Regions from separate parts of the Faecalibacterium sp. AF10-46 genome, predicted to be linked through region 1. Evidence: predicted binding sites of a transcription regulator. Region 1 holds the regulator's gene; each other region holds the start of a gene.
The links. Region 1 encodes HrcA, which represses chaperone genes, less so after heat shock. Its sites were predicted from a motif close to TGTTAGCACTCNNNNNNNNNGAGTGCTAACA; they were not measured.
Positions count from the first base shown of each region.

Region 2: the regulator HrcA is predicted to act here: its motif matches at 1,810-1,840, upstream of DWV57_RS00535 (Hsp20/alpha crystallin family protein).
Region 3: the regulator HrcA is predicted to act here: its motif matches at 4,939-4,969, upstream of htpG (molecular chaperone HtpG).

Region 1 covers NZ_QVGY01000002.1:125,097-131,594, reverse strand. Annotated here, with positions in the region: gene dnaK (molecular chaperone DnaK) at 1-1,537, opposite strand, end outside; gene DWV57_RS03835 (nucleotide exchange factor GrpE) at 1,639-2,268, opposite strand; gene hrcA (heat-inducible transcriptional repressor HrcA) at 2,265-3,338, opposite strand; gene DWV57_RS03825 (stage V sporulation T C-terminal domain-containing protein) at 3,526-4,068, opposite strand; gene DWV57_RS03820 (aminoacetone oxidase family FAD-binding enzyme) at 4,296-5,597, shown strand; gene DWV57_RS03815 (NAD(P)/FAD-dependent oxidoreductase) at 5,776-6,498, shown strand, end outside.
Region 2 covers NZ_QVGY01000001.1:100,697-107,194, forward strand. Annotated here, with positions in the region: gene DWV57_RS00525 (macro domain-containing protein) at 1-847, shown strand, start outside; gene DWV57_RS00530 (ADP-ribosylglycohydrolase family protein) at 937-1,740, shown strand; gene DWV57_RS00535 (Hsp20/alpha crystallin family protein) at 1,974-2,438, shown strand; gene DWV57_RS00540 (YitT family protein) at 2,689-3,546, shown strand; gene DWV57_RS00545 (Zn-dependent alcohol dehydrogenase) at 3,653-4,687, shown strand; gene ade (adenine deaminase) at 4,860-6,498, shown strand, end outside.
Region 3 covers NZ_QVGY01000004.1:11,338-17,835, forward strand. Annotated here, with positions in the region: gene DWV57_RS05995 (alpha/beta hydrolase) at 1-1,039, opposite strand, end outside; gene DWV57_RS06000 (alpha/beta hydrolase) at 1,061-2,128, opposite strand; gene DWV57_RS06005 (GNAT family N-acetyltransferase) at 2,334-2,852, shown strand; gene DWV57_RS06010 (HD domain-containing protein) at 2,932-3,462, opposite strand; gene DWV57_RS06015 (hypothetical protein) at 3,498-3,938, opposite strand; gene DWV57_RS06020 (alpha/beta hydrolase) at 4,053-4,832, opposite strand; gene htpG (molecular chaperone HtpG) at 5,035-6,498, shown strand, end outside.

The sequences.
Region 1 (6,498 bases):
TCTGGTCGGCACCGTTGCGGATATCGACCTCTTCACGCTTCTTCTTATCGTCGGCAGCAAACTGCTCAGCTTCCTTCACAGCCTTGTCGATGTCCTCCTTGGACATGTTGGTGGAAGCGGTAATGGTGATGTTCTGCTCCTTGCCGGTGCCCAGATCCTTTGCGCTGACCTTCACGATGCCGTTTGCATCGATATCGAAGGTAACTTCGATCTGAGGCACACCACGGGGAGCCGGAGCGATGCCGTCCAGATGGAAGACACCCAGGCTCTTGTTGTCGCGTGCGAACTCACGCTCGCCCTGCAGAACGTTGACCTCAACAGAGGGCTGGTTGTCTGCAGCGGTGGAGAACACCTGACTCTTGTGGGTGGGGATGGTGGTATTGCGGTCGATGATCTTGGTGCACACGCCGCCCAGAGTTTCAATGCCCAGGCTCAGCGGGGTGACATCCAGCAGCAGCAGGCCCTTGACATCGCCCTGCAGCACGCCGCCCTGAATAGCAGCGCCCACAGCCACGCACTCATCGGGGTTGATGCCCTTGAAGGGCTCGCAGTTCAGTTCCTTCTTGACTGCATCGTAGACAGCGGGGATACGGGTGGAACCGCCGACCATCAGGACCTTCTTCAGGTCAGAGGGACGCAGACCTGCATCCTGCAGAGCCTTGCGGACGGGGCCCATGGTGCGATCGACCAGATCAGCGGTCAGCTCGTTGAACTTTGCGCGGGTCAGGGTCATATCCAAGTGCTTGGGGCCGGTAGCATCGGCAGTGATGAAGGGCAGGTTGATCTGGCTGCTCATTGCGCTGGACAGCTCGATCTTTGCCTTCTCGGCAGCTTCCTTCAGACGCTGCGCAGCCATCTTGTCCTTGCGCAGGTCGATGCCGTTCTCGGTCTGGAAGGCATCTGCCATCCAGTTGATGATGCGCTCATCGAAGTCATCGCCGCCCAGATGGGTATCACCGTTGGTGGCCAGAACTTCGGTAACGCCGTCGCCCATCTCGATGATAGAGACATCGAAGGTGCCGCCGCCCAGATCGTAGACCATGATCTTCTGGTCTTCTTCCTTATCGATGCCGTATGCCAGAGAAGCGGCAGTAGGCTCGTTGATGATACGCTTGACGTTCAGGCCTGCAATGGTGCCTGCGTCCTTGGTAGCCTGACGCTGGCTGTCGTTGAAGTATGCAGGAACGGTAATGACAGCCTCGGTAACAGGCTCGCCCAGATAAGCCTCGGCATCAGCCTTCAGCTTCTGCAGGATCATAGCGCTGACCTGCTGGGGAGTGTACTCCTTGCCGTTCAGGGTCACCTTGTGGTCGGTGCCCATGAAGCGCTTGATGGAAGCAACGGTGTTCTCAGGGTTGGTGATGGCCTGACGCTTTGCCACCTGACCCACCAGACGGTCGCCGGTCTTGGTGAAGCCCACCACAGACGGGGTGGTGCGTGCACCCTCAGAGTTTGCGATAACAACGGGCTCGCCGCCCTCCATGACAGCCACGCAGCTGTTGGTAGTACCAAGGTCGATGCCAATGATCTTACTCATAATGAAAACTCCTCTCGAAAGAACAAATCTTATTGTTTATGTGATGCTCAAATGTTTGTAAGCGGATGTTATATTCAAAACCCTTTCGGGTTTCTGCTTTGTTATTCGGCCACTACAACGGTCGCATGGCGGACGATCTTATCGCCCAGCTTGTAGCCCTTCTGGTAGACGGTGATCACGGTGCCGCTCTCCTGTCCATCCGGGGCGGGGATCTGCTGCACTGCGTTCATGAAGTTGGGGTCAAAGGGCTTGCCCAGCGCTTCGATCTCCTCCACATGGAGGGCATCCAGCGCCTTGGCGGCCTTGTCCAGCGTCATGGTCACGCCCTTTTTGTAGTTCTCGTCGGTGGTGGGGGCGTTGGCCGCCATCTCCAGCGTGTCCAGAATGGGAATGATCTGGTTCACCGCAAAGGAAATGCCATCGTTGAACTTCTGGTCGGCTTCGCGGGTGGAGCGCTTGCGGTAGTTCTCGTACTCCGCTGCCATGCGCAGCAGCTGGTCTTTGGCCTGTGCGGCGTTGGCTTCGGCAGCATCCAGCTTTGCCTTTACGGCTTCCAGCTCGCGGGCCTTCTTGTTGAACCAGCCGCCATCCTTCTTCTTGTCATCCTTCGGGTCGGCAGCTTCAGCAGCAGGTTCCTGTTCGGGTGCTGCCTGCTGGGCCTTTTCCTCGGGAGCCGTTTCGGGCTGCTCCGCTTCCTGAGCCGGAGCCGTCTTTTTTGCTTCTTCGCTCATTCCAGATCCTCCTTATAGATCACAGTCCGCCGCGGTACGGCAGCCTGCGGGGTGTCTTTTCGTTTGCCGCTCATGCCCTCGCCCAGCTGGTCTGCAAAGTAATGCAGCAGCGGCATCAGTTTCTGGAAGGGCATCCGGGTGGGGCCGATCAATGCAATGGAGCCCCACAGGCCTCCGCCCACCAGATACCGATCGCTCACGATGCACAGGCCCGGGATCTGCGGTTCCAGATCCTCGCCCAGCAGCACGCTCTCACTGCGTTCTGCCGGAGGTGCGATCAGGCCAGCGGCCTGCTCCTCGTCGTTCAGCAGTGTGAGGATGTCGCCCACCTTGCCGTCCAGCTGGGGCCAGTCCAGCAGGTACTGCTCGCCGCCCAGAAATACGTGGGGCTTGACGGAATCCTGCAGGATGGCAGCCGCCGCGCTGATGACGGGCACCAGCTCCGGGTCGATCTGGCTGCACAGCTCTGCCAGCAGCCGGGTGGAAAGATCCACCGGCGCTACAAAGGTAAGGTTGCGGTTCAGCAGTGCGGCAAGTGCTGCCGCATTCTCGCGGGAAAGACCGGCGCGCACCCGTGCCACACGGGTACGGACGTAACCGGCCGTGGTAACGGCCAGCACAGCCGCTGCGCTGCGGCCCACCTGAACCACTTCATAGTGGGCGATGCACAGGTCTTCGGCACATGGGGTGCTGACGGCTGCGGTGCAGCCGCTGATGGCGGCCAGCGCCCTGGCGGCACCTGCGGCCAGCTTTTCCGGCTCATGGTCGAGGCTTGCGAACACCGCATCCACACGGGCGCGGGTCACACGGTCCAGCGGCTGATCGTCGGCAAGCAGATTATCAAGGTAGTAACGGTAGCCCTTGGCACTGGGCACACGGCCCGCGCTGGTGTGGGGCTGCTCCAGCAGGCCCAGCTTTGTCAGCGCCGCCATCTCATTGCGAAGCGTTGCGCTGGAAACTGCCATGTCAAAGTAGTTTGCCAGCACGCTGCTGCCAACGGGCTCGCCTTCGAGACCATACAGCGCCACGATCGCCTGCAAGACTCGCTGCTTGCGTGCATCCATCGTCATAGCGCCTGCCTCCTTTTTGCGTTTGCTTTGTTTGTTTAGCACTCCTTGTTCCTGAGTGCTAAGACCATTATAGCCAATTTTCCGGTGCTGTCAAGCCCCTTGGAAAAATGTTTTAAAAGATTCATAATTCTGTCATAAACGAAGAAAGCGCCCTCCTTATTATAAGGAAAGCGCTCTGGCATGTTCTTTACTCTTCCATCTGCCTTGCCAGAAATGCCGCTGCCACATTCACGGCCTTGAGCTGGGCGGCATCCGGCGTGGCCGTGCGGTCTTCGGTCAGCAGGGCCACCACGCCGGTCACATCGCCCGCCGCAATGATGGGTGCGGCGCACAGCACTGCTCGGGGCGAGCCCTCGCAGGGCAGGATGCACTTTTCGGCAATGCCCTCGCTCTGGTACAGCCTGCGGCCGTCTATCAGCTTTTCCAGCGGCTGGCTGATGCTGCGGTCGGCCAGCTCCCGTCGGCCGGAGCCGCTGACCGTAAGGATGCGGTCACGGTCGGCCACCAGTGCGGTCAGCGCAAAGCTTTTGCTGAGCACCTCGGTATACTGGGCCGCTACTGCGTTCATCTCGCCAATGGGCGAATACTTTTTAAAGATCACCTCGCCGTCGCCCGTGGTGAAGATCTCCAGCGGGTCGCCGCGGCGGATGCGCTGGGTGCGGCGGATCTCCTTGGGGATCACCACCCGGCCCAGCTCGTCGATGCGGCGCACGATTCCTGTTGCTTTCATGTTTTTGCTCCTCCGTTTCCTTAAAAATGCCTGCAGCACTAGTATCTGTCAGGCCGGGCCATTTATACCTGCTGCCTCCGCGCAAAAAGACCTGCACGGAAAGCTGCCTCTTCGTTGCGTTTCCGGCAGGGTTCTGCTACAATGATACAAAAAGCCGTTTTCATAAGCACAGCACCCCGCTTATGAAGACAGATCCTAAAATTCTACTGAGAAAGGCAGGTGTCCGGATGCCGAACATCCTCATTCTGGGCGGCGGTGCCGCCGGTCTTGCAGCCGCGCTGGCGGCGGCACAAAGTGCCCCCGCTGCACAGGTCATTGTGCTGGAGCGCAACCCGAAGCCGGGCAAAAAGCTGCTTGCCACCGGCAATGGCCGTTGCAATCTGGATAACACCGGCATTGCACCGGAGCTGTATTTCACTGCCGACCCGGCAGCACTTCGTCCGCTGCTGGATGCCGTAAATACCGCCGACCCGCTGCGCTGGTTCCGTGCGCTGGGGCTTTATACCCGCACCGACGAGGCGGGCCGGGTGTATCCGTACTCCAATCAGGCGGCGGACGTGCTGGCCCTGCTGGAGCACCACCTTGCGCAGCACCATGTGCAGCTGCGCACCGGCTGCACCGTGCGCACCCTGAGCCAGAGCCGCAGCGGCTACGCCGTGCAGTTCGAGACGGCAGAGGGCAGCACCGAGACCCTGCGCGCCGATGCCGTCATCTGCGCCATGGGCGGCGAGGCAGGGCCGCAGTTCGGCACCGACGGCTTTGGCACCCGGTTCGCCGCCCAGTGCGGCGGCAGGGTGGAGCCGCTGTACCCCTGCCTGACCGCCCTGCAGTGCGCAAAGCCCAGTAAAGCGCTGGCTGGCATCCGTGCCAAGGCAGCAGCATCCCTGCTGGACGGTGCCCGTGTGCTTGCCTGCGAGAACGGCGAGGTACAGTTCACCGATTACGGCCTTTCCGGCATCTGCATCATGCAGCTGTCCGGCCTGCTGGCCCCGGGCCGCGGCCCCAAGGCTCCTGCTGTGGAGCTGGACCTCTTCCCGGCAGTGGATGAAACCGCACTTGCCAGCCTGTTTGCGGCCCACGCCGCCCAGACGGCAGGGGGCAGCGCCGCTGACTTCTGGCTGGGCCTGCTGAACCAGAAGCTGGGCCGCACTGTGTGGTCTGCCGCCGGGCTGCAGGACAGCGACGCGCCTGCCGTGCTCACCGCCGCACAGTGGCAGAAGCTGGCCCACACCGCCAAGCACTGGCGCTTTGAAGGGCTGACCCCCTGCAGCTGGAAGCAGGCCCAAACCACCGGCGGCGGGCTGGCCCTGCGGGAGGTGGATCAGCACTTCCAGTTCAAGGGCTGTCCGGGCCTTTACTTTGTGGGCGAAACGCTGGACTGCGCAGGCAGCTGCGGCGGTTTTAACCTGCACTGGGCGTTCGGCTCCGGCCTTGTGGCCGGGCGCAGCGCTGCAGGCCATGCTGCAGCAGGCCGTGCTCTGCCAAAAGCCTCCGCGCCCGCAAAGAGCAGAAAAAAGCCGCACAGGTAAAAATGAGCTTTAAATTTTCAACAAACGCTTGACATCTTGTGCAGATCGCATTATCATAAAGACAATAAAAGTTTGTTCAGAGAATCGAGCAGAACAAGCAAGGGGAGAGTCGAAAGGCCCTTTTGTTTGTCCTGCTCTTTTTCTTTTATTCGGCAAACGGAGCGATCAGGAGGTTTTTATGCTGGATGTAGCAATTATCGGCTGCGGTGTCATTGGTGCGGCAGCCGCCTATGAGCTGTCCCATTACCCGCTGCAGACCGCCATTTTCGAGGCTGAAAATGACGTGGCAGACTGCACCACCAAGGCCAACAGTGCCATTCTGCACGCTGGCTACGACCCCGAACCGGGCACCCGGATGGCGCGGCTCAACGTGGAGGGGTCCGCACTGGCCAAGGAGATCTGCGCCCGGCTGGATGTGCCGTACCTGCAGTGCGGCAGTCTGGTGCTGGCCCTCAGCCCGGAAGAGCTGCCCCACCTGCAGAAACTGTATGAGAACGGCATCGCCAACGGCGTGCCGGGCATCCGGCTGCTTTCCGCAGAGGAAACGCTTGCCATGGAACCGAATCTGGCCCCCACTGTCGTTGGCGCGCTGTATGCGCCCAGCGCCGCCATCGTCAGCCCGTGGGAGTTTGCGCTGGCAATGGCAGAAGTGGCTGTGCGCAACGGCGTGGAGCTGCACCGCAGCTGCCCTGTGACCCACATCGAAAAAACCGCCGTCGGCTGGGCGCTGACCACCCCCTCCGGAATTGTGGAAACGCGCTATATCATCAATGCGGCAGGCATCTCGGCGCAGGCCGTGCACGATATGGCCGCACCCCACAAATTTACCATCCAGCCCACCCGGGGCGAATACTACCTGCTGGATAAATCCGAGGGCAGCCGTGTGCACCACGTCATCTTC
Region 2 (6,498 bases), on a different contig from region 1:
TACTCCGGCATTCGGTCTGCCCGCAAAATATATTTTCCATGCAGTCTGCCCAGCGTGGCACGGCGGCGGGTTCGGCGAAGCTGAACAATTAGCCGGTGCATACCACTCCGCATTGGAATTAGCCGCAGAGTACCACTGCGAGAGCGTGGCCTTTCCGCTGCTGTCCAGCGGAAACTATGGCTACCCCAAAGAACAGGCCTTCCGCATTGCGGTGGACACCATCACACAGTACGTCATGGAGCACGACCTGACCGTGTATCTGGTGCTCTACGACCGGGACTCGCTGGCCGTGAGCCGGAAGCTGTTCGCCTCGGTGGAGGAGTACATTGACGACCACTATGTAGCACAGAACAATGAAAGCTACGGATTTTTCCGTCGGCGCAGGGAATTGTCAGAGCGGCGGAGGCTTCTGGAAGAAGATGCCGCCGTGCCGATGCTAGGTGCAGTTCCGGCACCCGTCGCGGCACCCAGGACAGCCCGCAGTCTGGAAAGCCTGATGGATAATCTCGGTGAAAGCTTCACCACCCGGCTGCTGCGGCTCATTGACGAGCGGGGGCTGAAGGACTCCACCGTGTACAAGCAGTCCAACATCTCCCGGCAGCATTTCTCCAAAATTCAGTGCAATCGCGACTACAACCCCAAAAAGAAAACGGTGCTGGCCTTTGCGGTGGGGCTGCACCTGTCCGAAGATGAAACCATCGACCTGCTCAAGAGTGCGGGCTATGCCTTTTCGGATGGCTCCAAGCGGGACTGGATTGTGCGGTATTGCCTGGAATACAAAATCTATAACATCAATCAGGTCAATACGCTGCTGTTTGAATACGATCAGGAACAGCTGGGTGCGTGATTTGTCGCCTGCCCGTTGACCTTTTGCCCTCCGGTTTGTGGTATCCTTTTGCCAACGAAAGCGATACACCACAAAACGGAGGGCGTTTTATGTTAGGCGCAATTTTGGGTGACATCGTGGGCAGTCCCTATGAATTTGACCACAACAATTACAAGCACAAGGATTTTCCGCTGCTGAGCGAGAAATCGCACTTCACCGATGATACCGTCATGACCGCTGCGGTGGCAGTTGGTCTGATTGACGGAAAGGGTCTGCCGGAGAGAACATTTTGTGCAGTGCAGCATGAAATGCGGTTCTGGGGCCGTGAATATCCCCATGCCGGTTACGGCGGGATGTTCCGCCGGTGGCTGCACGCAGAAAATCCGAATCCCTATGGCAGTTTCGGTAACGGCTCGGCTATGCGGGTGTCGGCAGCGGGCTGGCTGTTCGATACGCTGGACAAAACGCTGGAAATGGCAAAAGTGACCGCTGAAGTCACCCACAACCACCCGGAGGGCATCAAAGGCGCGCAGGCCACGGCGGCAGTGATTTTTCTGGCTCGTACCGGTCACAGCAAGCCGGAGATCAAGCGGTATGTGGAGCAGACCTTCGGTTATGACCTGAACCGTACCTGCGATGAAATTCGGCCGACCTATCATCATGTGGAGACCTGTCAGGAAACTGTGCCGGAAGCAATCATTGCTTTTCTGGAAAGCGTCAGTTTTGAGGATGCACTTCGCAATGCGGTCTCTCTGGGCGGCGACAGCGACACCCTTGCCTGCATCACCGGCGGCATTGCCGAAGCTTTTTACGGGATGCCGCAGGAACTGCGGGACGAGACTTTGAAACGTCTGCCGGAGGATATCCGGGAAGGGTATGAGCTGTTGTGCTTCATGATTGCCAAGATGATATAAAATGCGATGATGCGACTGAATTTTGAAAAGATTGCATAGGATTTTATAAAAGTATTATTCTTTTATGAATTTTAGCACTCTTCTATTGACACTGCTAATGAACGGTGCTATAACAGTGGCGTGCTCAGGAGGAAGGGCAAAAGGAGAGCCGCTAGGCTCCCCGGAAAGCCCTTCTGAATGGACGCTTCAGATTTTTTGCCCCGACCCGAACGCCGGGATTGGAGGAATGATTTATGCTTATGCCGACTGTTTTCCATGAAAACCTGTTCGATGATTTCTTCGATCCGTTCTGGAATGACGCTGCACTGGAACGTGCTATGAACCGTGAGGCTCGTGGTGCCTTTGGTAAGCGTGGTGCAAACATGATGAAGACCGATGTCAAACAGACGGACAATGGCTACGAAGTAGCTGTTGACCTGCCGGGCTGCAAGAAGGAAGATGTCCAGATGGAACTGGACGACGGCTACCTGACCATTCAGGCAGTGCGCAGCCACAGCAACGATGAAAAGGATAAGAAGGGCCGCTACCTGCGGCGCGAATCCTTCTCCGGCACCTGCGCGCGCAGTTTCTACGTGGGCGATGTGAAGAAGGAAGACATCCACGCAAAGTTCGAGGATGGCGTCCTGCACGTCGAGCTGCCTGCTCCTCAGCAGACGAAGGCTTTGCCTGAGAACCCGAACCTGATCGAGATCGAGTAAAACGCCGGTCGTGTGCGCCAAGGCACAACGCACATAAAGTGGCCCCGGAGAGCTGTAACAAGCCCTCCGGGGCCATTTTTGTTTCGCTATCTTTTCCGCAAGGGAAAAACATGGTATACTGAGAACAGCAACTTCAGAATTTATGGAGGTACTTCACTATGGAATACAAACGCTTTGGCGGTAAGCTCCTTGTCCGCATCGACAAAGATGAGGAGATCGGTGAAACAAATTTGACTTTAGGGGGACAAAGATGAGTGATGTAAAAGGAAAGACCGGCGCAGTCCTGAGGGAGACGGCAGTCCTGACCGGGGCGGTGGCGATCATTGCGGCGGGCGTTTTCTTTTTTCTGGTGCCGAGCCATACATCCGTCAGCAGCATTTCCGGCCTTGGCATCGTGCTGTCCAATTTTGTGCCGCTGCCCTTGTCGGTCATTACGATGATTCTGAACGTCGTGCTTCTCATCATCGGGTTCTTTACCTGCGGCAGAGAATTTGGCGCAAAGACCGTATACACCAGTGTGCTGCTGCCGGTGTTTCTGGGGCTGTTTGAAAAGCTGTTCCCGGAGTTCGGCTCGATGACCGGCAGTCAGGAGCTGGACGTGCTGTGCTATATTCTGGTGGTCAGCATCGGGCTGAGTATTTTGTTCAACCGCAATGCATCCTCCGGCGGGCTGGATATCGTGGCAAAGATCATGAACAAGTACCTGCACATGGAATTGGGAAAAGCCATGTCTCTGTCGGGAATGTGTGTGGCGCTTTCCGCGGCCCTGGTTTACGATAAAAAGACCGTGGTGCTGAGTATCCTCGGTACTTACTTCAACGGCATCGTGCTGGACCATTTCATCTTTGATAACAGCATCAAACGCCGAGTCTGCATCATCACCGAAAAAGAGGAGGCGCTGCGTCAGTTCATCCTCCATGACCTGCACAGCGGTGCGACCATGTACGAGGCCATCGGTGCATACAATCTGGAAAAGCACAACGAGATCATTACCATCGTGGACAAGAGCGAATATCAGAAGCTGATGAACTTTATCAACCGGGAAGACCCCAAGGCTTTTGTTACCATTTACAATGTGTCCAGCATGCAGTATCAGCCCAAGATCTGATCGGCGGAGAACTGCCGCAAAGGGCGGGCCTTTTGCGGCTTGCTCTTTGCCATAGCTGCGTGGTATACTCCGTTCGGAAAGATCAAAGCGCGTGGAGGTAAAAAGCATGCTGACCTATACCTATGTTTCAGAGGGAACGTTTGCCCTGATGGAAAAACCAAAGCCGGTGCTGCAGCACGAGCGGGACGCCATTGTAAAGGTGACCCTTGCCAGCATCTGCTCCAGCGACCTGCACATCAAGCACGGCAGCGTGCCCCGGGCGGTGCCCGGCATCACGGTAGGGCACGAGATGGTGGGCATCGTGGAAGAAGTGGGCAGTGCGGTGACCAATGTGAAACCCGGCGACCGGGTGACGGTGAACGTGGAGACCTTCTGCGGAGAGTGCTTTTTCTGCAAAAAAGGCTTTGTGAACAACTGCACCGATCAAAACGGCGGCTGGGCGCTGGGCTGCCGCATCGACGGCGGGCAGGCCGAGTATGTCCGGGTGCCCTTTGCGGATCAGGGACTGAACAAGATCCCTGACGGCGTTACCGATCGGCAGGCGCTGCTGGTGGGCGATGTGCTGGCCACCGGCTTTTGGGCGGCACGCATCTCGGAAATCACCCCCGAGGATACCGTGCTGATCCTCGGTGCAGGGCCGACCGGCATCTGCACGCTGCTGTGCGTCATGCTGCACAGCCCCAAGCGCATCATCGTCTGTGAAAAGGACGCAAGCCGCCTGCAGTTCATCCGTCGGCACTACCCGCAGGTGCTTACCGTGCAGCCGGAGGACTGCGCCGCCTTTGTGCGTGCCCACAGCGACCACGGCGGGGCCGATGTGGTGCTGGAGGTGGCAGGGGCAGATTCCACCTTCCGGCTGGCATGGGAGTGTGCACGGCCCAACGCCGTTGTGACGGTGGTGGCGCTGTACGATAAGGCACAGACCCTGCCGCTGCCGGAAATGTACGGCAAAAACCTCACCTTTAAGACCGGCGGCGTGGACGGCTGCGATTGTGAAGAAACGCTGCGTCTCATCGCAGAAGGCAAGATCGATACCGAACCGCTCATCACCCACACCTACCCCCTGCGCCGGATCGCAGAGGGCTACGAGCTGTTTGAAAAGAAACGGGACGGCGTGATCAAGGTGGCAGTGGAGTGCTGACGGTCTGCGCCAAGGCACAACGCACATAAAGTGGCCCCGGAGAGCTGTAACAAGCCCTCCGGGGGCATTTTTGTTTCCCGACATCTTTTCCGCAGCGGCAGGGCGTGGTAGAATAAGGGCAGAACCGATCCACAGGTGAGAAAATCGAACTTCAGAGAGAGGAGATGCTTCTATGCAGTCTGATGAGCTGAAACGCCGGATCTCGGCAGGCAGAGGAGATGCTTTGGCCGATCTGGTTTTGAAAAATGCAAGAATCGTCAATGTGTTTACCGATGAGATCGACACCGCTGATATTGCCATCAGCGGAAATTCGATCGTGGGCGTGGGTACGTATCATGGCCGGAAAGAAGTTGATCTGCACGGCAAATATGTCTGCCCGGGCCTGATCGATGGGCATATCCACATCGAAAGCTCCATGCTCTGTGGTCCGGCTTTCGAGCAGGCAGTGCTGCCCCACGGTACCACTGCGGTGGTCACAGACCCACACGAGATCTCGAACGTTGCGGGGCTGGAAGGCTTGGATTTTATGCTGGAAACGACAAAAAATCTGACCCTTTCGGTTTATTTCATGCTGCCCTCCTGTGTTCCGGCCACGGATCTGGATGAATCCGGTGCGGTGCTGAACGCAGAACAGCTCCGGCCTTACTACGGCGATCCCCGTGTGCTGGGGCTTGCAGAGCTGATGAATGCCTATGGGACGGTGCGCTGTGACCCGAAGATCCTGCAGAAGATCCGCGACTGCACCGAAGCAGGAAAGATCGTGGATGGACACGCACCGATCTTGAGCGATAAGGACCTGAATGCTTATATTGCGGCAGGCGTTCAGTCCGATCACGAGTGCTCCAACATCGAGGAAGCCATGGAAAAACTCCGGCGCGGACAATACATCATGATCCGGGAAGGAACGGCTGCCAAAAATATGGAGGCCCTGATGCCGCTGTTCCGGGAGCCTTATTGCAGCCGCTGTATGCTGGTGACGGATGATAAGCACCCCGGTGACCTGCTGGACAGCGGACACATCGATTCCAACATCCGTAAAGCGATCCGGTTGGGGGCAGACCCGGCGGTGGCCGTCAAAATGGCAACGCTGGTCCCGGCACAGTATTTTGGGTTCAAGCAGCGCGGTGCCGTAGCACCGGGGTACCGGGCAGATCTGGTTGTGGTTCCTGATCTGGAATCCTTTACGGTCGAACAGGTTTACAAGAATGGCACGCTGGTGGCCGAGCACGGAAAAACGCTGAAACCCGCACCGCTTGACATCGACCGTGTGAGATTTTCCCACGTTATGGATTCCTTTGATCTGGATGAGATCACACTGCAGGACCTGGAACTTCGGGAAAGCGGGGAGCAGGAGCGTGTCATCTGCCTGAACCGGGGCGAGCTGCTTACGGAGGAAAAAATCATCCCGTTCCAACGGCGGCCGGGCAAGGCTCCCGGTGTGGACCCGGAACACAACATCGTAAAACTGGCCGTTTTTGAGCGGCATCATCACTCCGGCCATGTGGGCATTGGCTTTTTAGGGAACTTCAGCCTGAAATGCGGAGCCGTTGCATCGAGCATCGCACATGATTCCCATAACCTGATTGTGGCAGGGGACAACGATACCGATATGATGCTGGCCGGCAACACCGTGCGGAAAAACAAAGGCGGACTTGCGTTTGTGGCAGATGGACAGGTCGTGGCAGAACTTGCGCTTCCGGTGGCCGGATTGATGAGCACCGAAAGCGCAGAGAGCGTTGCGGCGAAAATGCAGGCGCTGAACGATGCCCTCAAGGCACATGGTGTAGCGGAAGATATCGGCATCTTTATGA
Region 3 (6,498 bases), on a different contig from region 1:
TCAGCCAGCCCTCTGCATCGGTGTCCTTGCCTGCGGCCACTGCATGGGGAGCATCATCATACACATGGTAGATATGCGTCACATGGTTGCGGGCCAGTGCCTTTTCCAGCACAGGCCCCTGCGCCGACCAGCACATGGTCATAAGGGTCATGTCGTTTTTGCCGTACCAGTGATAGGTAGGCGGGTAATCCGGTGTGATGTAATCCGACAATGTCATTTTATAATACCGCTGCTTGCACACGCCGGGGTCCAGCAGGATATTATAGACCGGTTTGAACTCCAGAAAGGTGTTTACCGGGTAGCCCAGCAGCATGGCACCGGGCTTTGGCAGGCCGTAATTTTTGTAGCCCACCGCGTCGGTGCCGAACAGTCCGGCGATCTGCCCGCCTGAGGAATAGCTTACAATGGCATAATCCTCCGCCTGCACGCCAAACTGTCCTGCATGTTCCGTGATATATTGCACCGCGCGGACCACATCCTGCAGCGGCGCATTGTTGGAAGCCTTCATGCCGATGCGGTAGCGCAGCACGAACACCGGGTAGCCCATTTCGTGCAGGTTCCATGCAGTGGAAATGCCCTCGCGGATCTCCGCACTGACCACGATCGCATTACCGCCGATCACCAGCGCATATTTCTGGTTCGCCTGCGCCCCTTCTGCCGGCAGATAATACAGTTCCACACCGTCCCGGCTGGTATCCTGCGCGATCTCCTCCGCCGTATAAAGCGGGAAGGTCACCCGCTGCCCAGCGTTATAGGTGCGGATCAGATAGTTCAGTCCATCCGCCGCATCCTGTGCCGTCCAGTGATTGGAAAGGCGGCTCAGCGGCTGCGCGTCCCAGTACATCCGGTCCAGCACACGGTCCTGATCCAGCGAGTAGGTGTAGATGCCCGCACCCACAATGCCGGGGTTGGAGCGGATCTCTGCCATTTTGGTGTGCGGTGTGATGTTGGCCTGACCAAGCTCCTCCGCAAACGCCGGCTGTGCCAGCAGGATCATCAGGCCAATACCAAACATCACCGTGCTCAATCGTTTTCTCACAGCAATCCCCCGTTTATCTCTTTATTTGCACTGTTTTTCCCAGAATGCCGTTGCCTGCCGGATCCAGCCGTCCGCATCGGTGTGGTGGCCCGGGCCAATGGCGTGGGGTGCGTTCTCGTACACATGGCACTCATAAACAGCCCCGCTCTCCCGGAGCTTGCGCTCCAGCAGCGGCCCCTGCTGGGAGTAGCACATGCGCTGCATATAAAGATCATTTTTGCCGTAGAAGAAATAGGTAGGGGTAAAGTTTTCGTTCACCACATCCGAAATATCGGTCCAGTAGTAACGCCAGCCAAGCACCAGCGGGTCAATGGCCAGCTGATACAGCGGCTTCACCTCAAAGAAATCGTTGATGGGGTAACCCAGCAGCAGCGCTGCAGGCTGTGGGAGGCCAAATGCCTTATAGCCGAACTTTTCGTTGTCCGAGCCGATCAGGCCCACGATGTGTCCGCCGGAAGAAAAGCCCATCAGCGCATAGTTTTCGCGCTGAACGCCAAACTGATCTGCATTTTCGGTCAGGTACTTTACGGCGTTGGCAATATCGTACAGTGGCGCATTGTCGGATGCATTCAGGAAAGAGCGGTACCGCAGCACAAAGGCCGCATAGCCCAGCTCGTGCAGCTGGTTGGCAATGGAAGCACCCTCGTTCAGCTCTGCGGTGGTGTTGCCGCCGTTGCCGGGCACCACGATGGCGTACTTTGCGTTGGCTGTTTTAGCCGGGAAATAATACAGCTGCACCATGCCCAGAGAAGAATTTTCCGCAATTTCTTCCGGGGTATACACCTGCCATGTGATCTGTACGCCCCTGTTGTAGTTTTCGATCACAAGGTTCATGCCTTCGGCGGCATCCTCGGCAGCCGCGTAGCTTACATAGCCCTCAATGGGCGTATAATCGTACTGCGTGCTGCCCTCGATCCATTCGTTGCAGTAGGTATAGTAGCCGGAGCCTTTGATGCTGGGGTTCTCCCGCAGCTCTTTCATGGTCGTCTTTGTTGTGATGTTCGGCTCGCCGTACTCTGCAGCAAATGCCGAAAGCGATACGCACGCCAGCATTCCCAGCGCGCACACCACCGTTCTGATCCACTTCATTTTGGGACATCCTCCATTCTGCAGCGGCGTATCCTGCCGTGCTTTTCTTTGTTATGATTTATTGTATCACAAACCTTCCGCTTGTCAAAGAAATTTCTGTGCAGTACGGCGCTTGTACCGCACCGCAAATTCTGCTATACTGGAGCCGGATATTTTTGAGAGTTGAGGGCGCGGAAAGCTATGCACTTTCTGCCGGGATCGAAATATGAGCAAAATCGAGATCCGGCCCATGGAGCCGGAAGACTGGAGCGCTGTTTCCAGAATTTATTTGGAGGGCATTGCTACAGAACATGCCACTTTTCAGACCACCTGTCCGCCGTATTCTGCGTGGGATGCTTCCCACGCAAAAGAATGCCGACTGGTACTGCTGGCCGACGGCGTGATTGCCGGGTGGACGGCGTTGCGCCGGGTGGACCCGCGCTGGTGCTACCGCGGCGTTGCCGAGGTGAGTATTTACGTGGGTGAGCAGTTCCGGGGCCATGGCCTTGGCTATCACCTGCTGACCGAGCTATGCCATCAGGCAGAAAAGGCCGGCTACTGGACACTGCAGTCCACCGTGCTGCAGGACAACGCTGCCAGCCGCGCCCTGCACACAAAATGCGGCTTTCGCTTAGTGGGCCGCCGGGAACGCATTGCCCGCGACTGTCACGGCCGCTGGCTGGACACATTCTTAATGGAATACCGCGCTGCTGCCAATGAACCGGAAGGCTATAAAAAGCTGTAAGATACAAAAGAACTCCGCGCCCTGTGAGGTGCGGAGTTCTTTTTTGTCCATTGATAAAACGATAAAGGTAAAAACAGGCTTACCACTCTTCGCCGTCGATGTCCACGCTGCCGTCCACCACAGCACCGGCGCGGGAACGCTGGAACATGCTTTCTACCACAGCGCAGTACTTATCGGCCAGACAGACGATGACTGCTTCGCGGCAGGTGGGCACATGACGGAAGGTCAGCGGCCACATGTGGCTTGCAATGATGCTCTGTTCCTTTCTGGTAATGCTGAACACCCGCTTTGCATTGACGCAGGCATAACCCGGATGGGAGAAGCCGTGCATCTCAAACAGGCGGCGCAGGCCGTGAAAGGTACCGGTGGTGTGCCAGTCGTACAGATAAAAATCATGCAGCAGGGCACCCACTGCCAGCGAGGTCTCGTCAGCGTGCAGATGCAGACGGCGGTTGAGCCAAAAGCTCACCAGCGCCACATTCTTGCAATGCTGGTAGGTGGTGACAGAACCGTGCTGGATGTACTCCCGCATCCGCTGCACATCCGGGTGATGATCATATTTTTCTACGATGGCATAAAGCTGTTCGCGCTCGATCTCAGAAAGCTGCATGCTGCAAAATTTCCTTTCGCTTTAAGGTGATGTTTTCAGGAGCGGAGCTGGACCGGATTGGAATTACCGAAGTTCTCTGCACTGGAAGGGTTCTCCCGCTTGAGGGAAAAATCTACCAGATACTGCTTGCCGTCGCCCAGTTCTTCCAGCTGGGCCAGTTTTGCCTTTGCGGCGGCTTCGTCCGGGTACCACTGGATCAGGAAGAAATTTTCTTCCTCCACACCGTAGTACAGCCACTGGCCGTCGGCACGCAGCCAGTCGTCCAGATGATCCACCTCTTCGCCGTCCGGCAGGCCAAGGCCTTCTTCGGCATAAAGGTTTTCCGGTTCCACCTGCAGCATTTCGATCACCTGAATAGAGCTTTGCAGGTATTCGTCCTGCGAAACTGTCTTGTCCGAAAGCTCCCATCCGGTGAGAAAAGCCTGCATCATCAGGTCGCGCACAGAGATGCGCGGCAGAGTCGGGTCCATAACCATAGGTATTTCCTTCTTCCTTCAGTTTGTCCCTGCTGACCAGTATACGTCAAAGGCTTATGCAAGTCAACAGTTTAATTGTGAATTTTTTGTAGGTTCGTTCAAATATATCCAGACTTAACAGACGGAAAAGGCAAAAGTGTCTCCCAGCCATTCCACTGCCAGTTCCACCCAGTGATGCCGGTGGCGGCTGGGCTGGTCCACCTCTGCCGTGCTGATGCTGGTACCGTGCACCCCCTTTTCAAACAGATGCGCCTCGCAGGGCACACCCGCCCGGTGCAGAGCGTTCACCAGCATCAGGGTGTTCTCCACCGGAACGGCGGCATCCTCCATGGTGGTCCATACGAACACCGGCGGCATCTGCGGCGTGATCTTATCCTCCAGCCCGAACACCTGCTGTGCCGCCGGGTCAGTGCTGCCCGCCAGCTGCACAAAGCTGCCGCAGTGGGCATACTGCCCTGCCGTGACCACCGGATAGCCCAGAATGACCGCATTGGGCCGGGGCTGGGCCGCTCCGCCGGGAATGTCCAGCACAGCACCGGAAAGGGCCAGGTGGCCGCCCGCTGAAAAGCCGCACACGGCAATTTTTTCCGGCAGGATATGCCACTGGGCCGCGTGCTGCCGCACAAGACCGATAGCCTCGGCCAGCTGGCGCAGCGGCATGTAGTCCTTTGCCTTTTCGCAGATGGCGTAGTCCAGCACAGCGGTGTGGTACCCCGCCGCCGCAAACTGCAGCGCCACCGGGTCGCCCTCGCGGGCACTCACATGGGTATAGCCGCCGCCGGGCACCACCAGCACCAATGGCCGATCAATCACATTCGGCATCCGCTCACAGCAATCACGCAGATAAACGGTCAGCGTCCCACCGCCGGCCAGTTCCAGCTGTTTCAGCTGCATGATATTTCCTCCTTTTACAGCATCCTTTGCGGTTCATTATAGCACAAAACGAACCATTTTTTAAACTTTTTATGAAAGCTCTTGATTTTTGCTTTTTGTCGGTGTATATTAGCACTCGAAAGTTACGAGTGCTAAGCATTCAAAAGTAATATTCTCTTCCGAGTGCTTGGTATCGAATACAGATAAAAAGAGGTTTTGCATTATGGCTAAGAAAGAATTTCAGGCTGAAAGCAAAAAGCTGATGGATATGATGATCAACTCCATCTACACCAATAAGGAAATTTTCCTGCGCGAGCTGATCTCCAACGCATCGGATGCCATCGATAAGCTCTATTATAAGAGCCTGACCGATCCTTCTGTGGGCATGAACAAGGGCGATTTCCGCATCCTCATCACCCGCGATCAGGAGAACCGCATCCTGACCATTGAGGATAACGGCATCGGCATGACCAAAGAGGAACTTGAGCAGAATCTGGGCACCATTGCTCACTCCGGTTCTCTGGATTTCAAGAAGGATAACAAGGACGAGAACATCGATATCATCGGCCAGTTTGGTGTCGGCTTCTACTCTTCCTTCATGGTAGCCGATAAAGTCACCGTCATTTCCAAGGCTTATGGCTCGGATGAAGCATGGCAGTGGGAGTCCTCCGGTGTGGACGGCTACGAAATGACCCCCGCCCAGAAGGACACTGCAGGCACCCAGATCATCCTGCACATCAAGCCGGATACTGAGACGGACCACTACGACAACTTCCTCGATGAGTACGGCATCGTGGCCATCGTGAAGAAGTACAGCGACTATGTGCGCTATCCCATCCAGATGGAGCGCCAGCACGAGCGCCAGAAGCCGGAACCCGATCCCAAGCCGGAGGACTATAAGCCCGAGTGGGAGACTTACACCGAGCTGGAAACTCTGAACAGCATGGTGCCCATCTGGAAAAAGCAGAAGAGCGAAGTGACCGACGAGGAGTACGCGAACTTCTATAAGGAAAAGTTTGGCGATTATACCGACCCCGCCCGCGTCATCGTCAGCCGCACCGAGGGCACTGCAAATTATAATGCCCTGCTGTTCGTGCCCAGCCACCGTCCCTACGACTTCTACACCAAGGATTATGAAAAGGGTCTGGCCCTGTACGCATCCGGCGTGCTCATTATGGAGAAGTGCGCCGACCTGCTGCCCGATTACTTCAGCTTCGTCAAGGGCATTGTGGACAGTCAGGATCTGAGCCTGAACATCAGCCGCGAGATGCTGCAGAAGGACAACCAGCTCAAGCTGATCCACAACGCTCTGGAAAAGAAAATCAAGAACGAGCTGCACGCCATGCTGGCCAATGACCGCGAGAAGTACGAGGAATTCTGGAAAGAGTTCGGCCGTCAGATCAAGTTCGGTGCTTACTCCGACTACGGCATGCACGCCGAGCTGCTGCGCGACCTGCTGCTGTTCTGGTCTGCCAAGGAGCAGAAGATGGTCACTCTGCAGGAGTATGTGGACAAGATGCCCGCTGAGCAGAAGTATATCTACTTTGCTGCCGGTGATTCTACCGACCGTCTGGCAAAGCTGCCCGCCGCTGAGCTGGTCATGGATAAGGGCTATGACGTCCTGCTGCTGACCGAGGACGTGGATGAGTTCTGCCTGCAGATCCTGCGCACCTATCCCCGCAAGGAT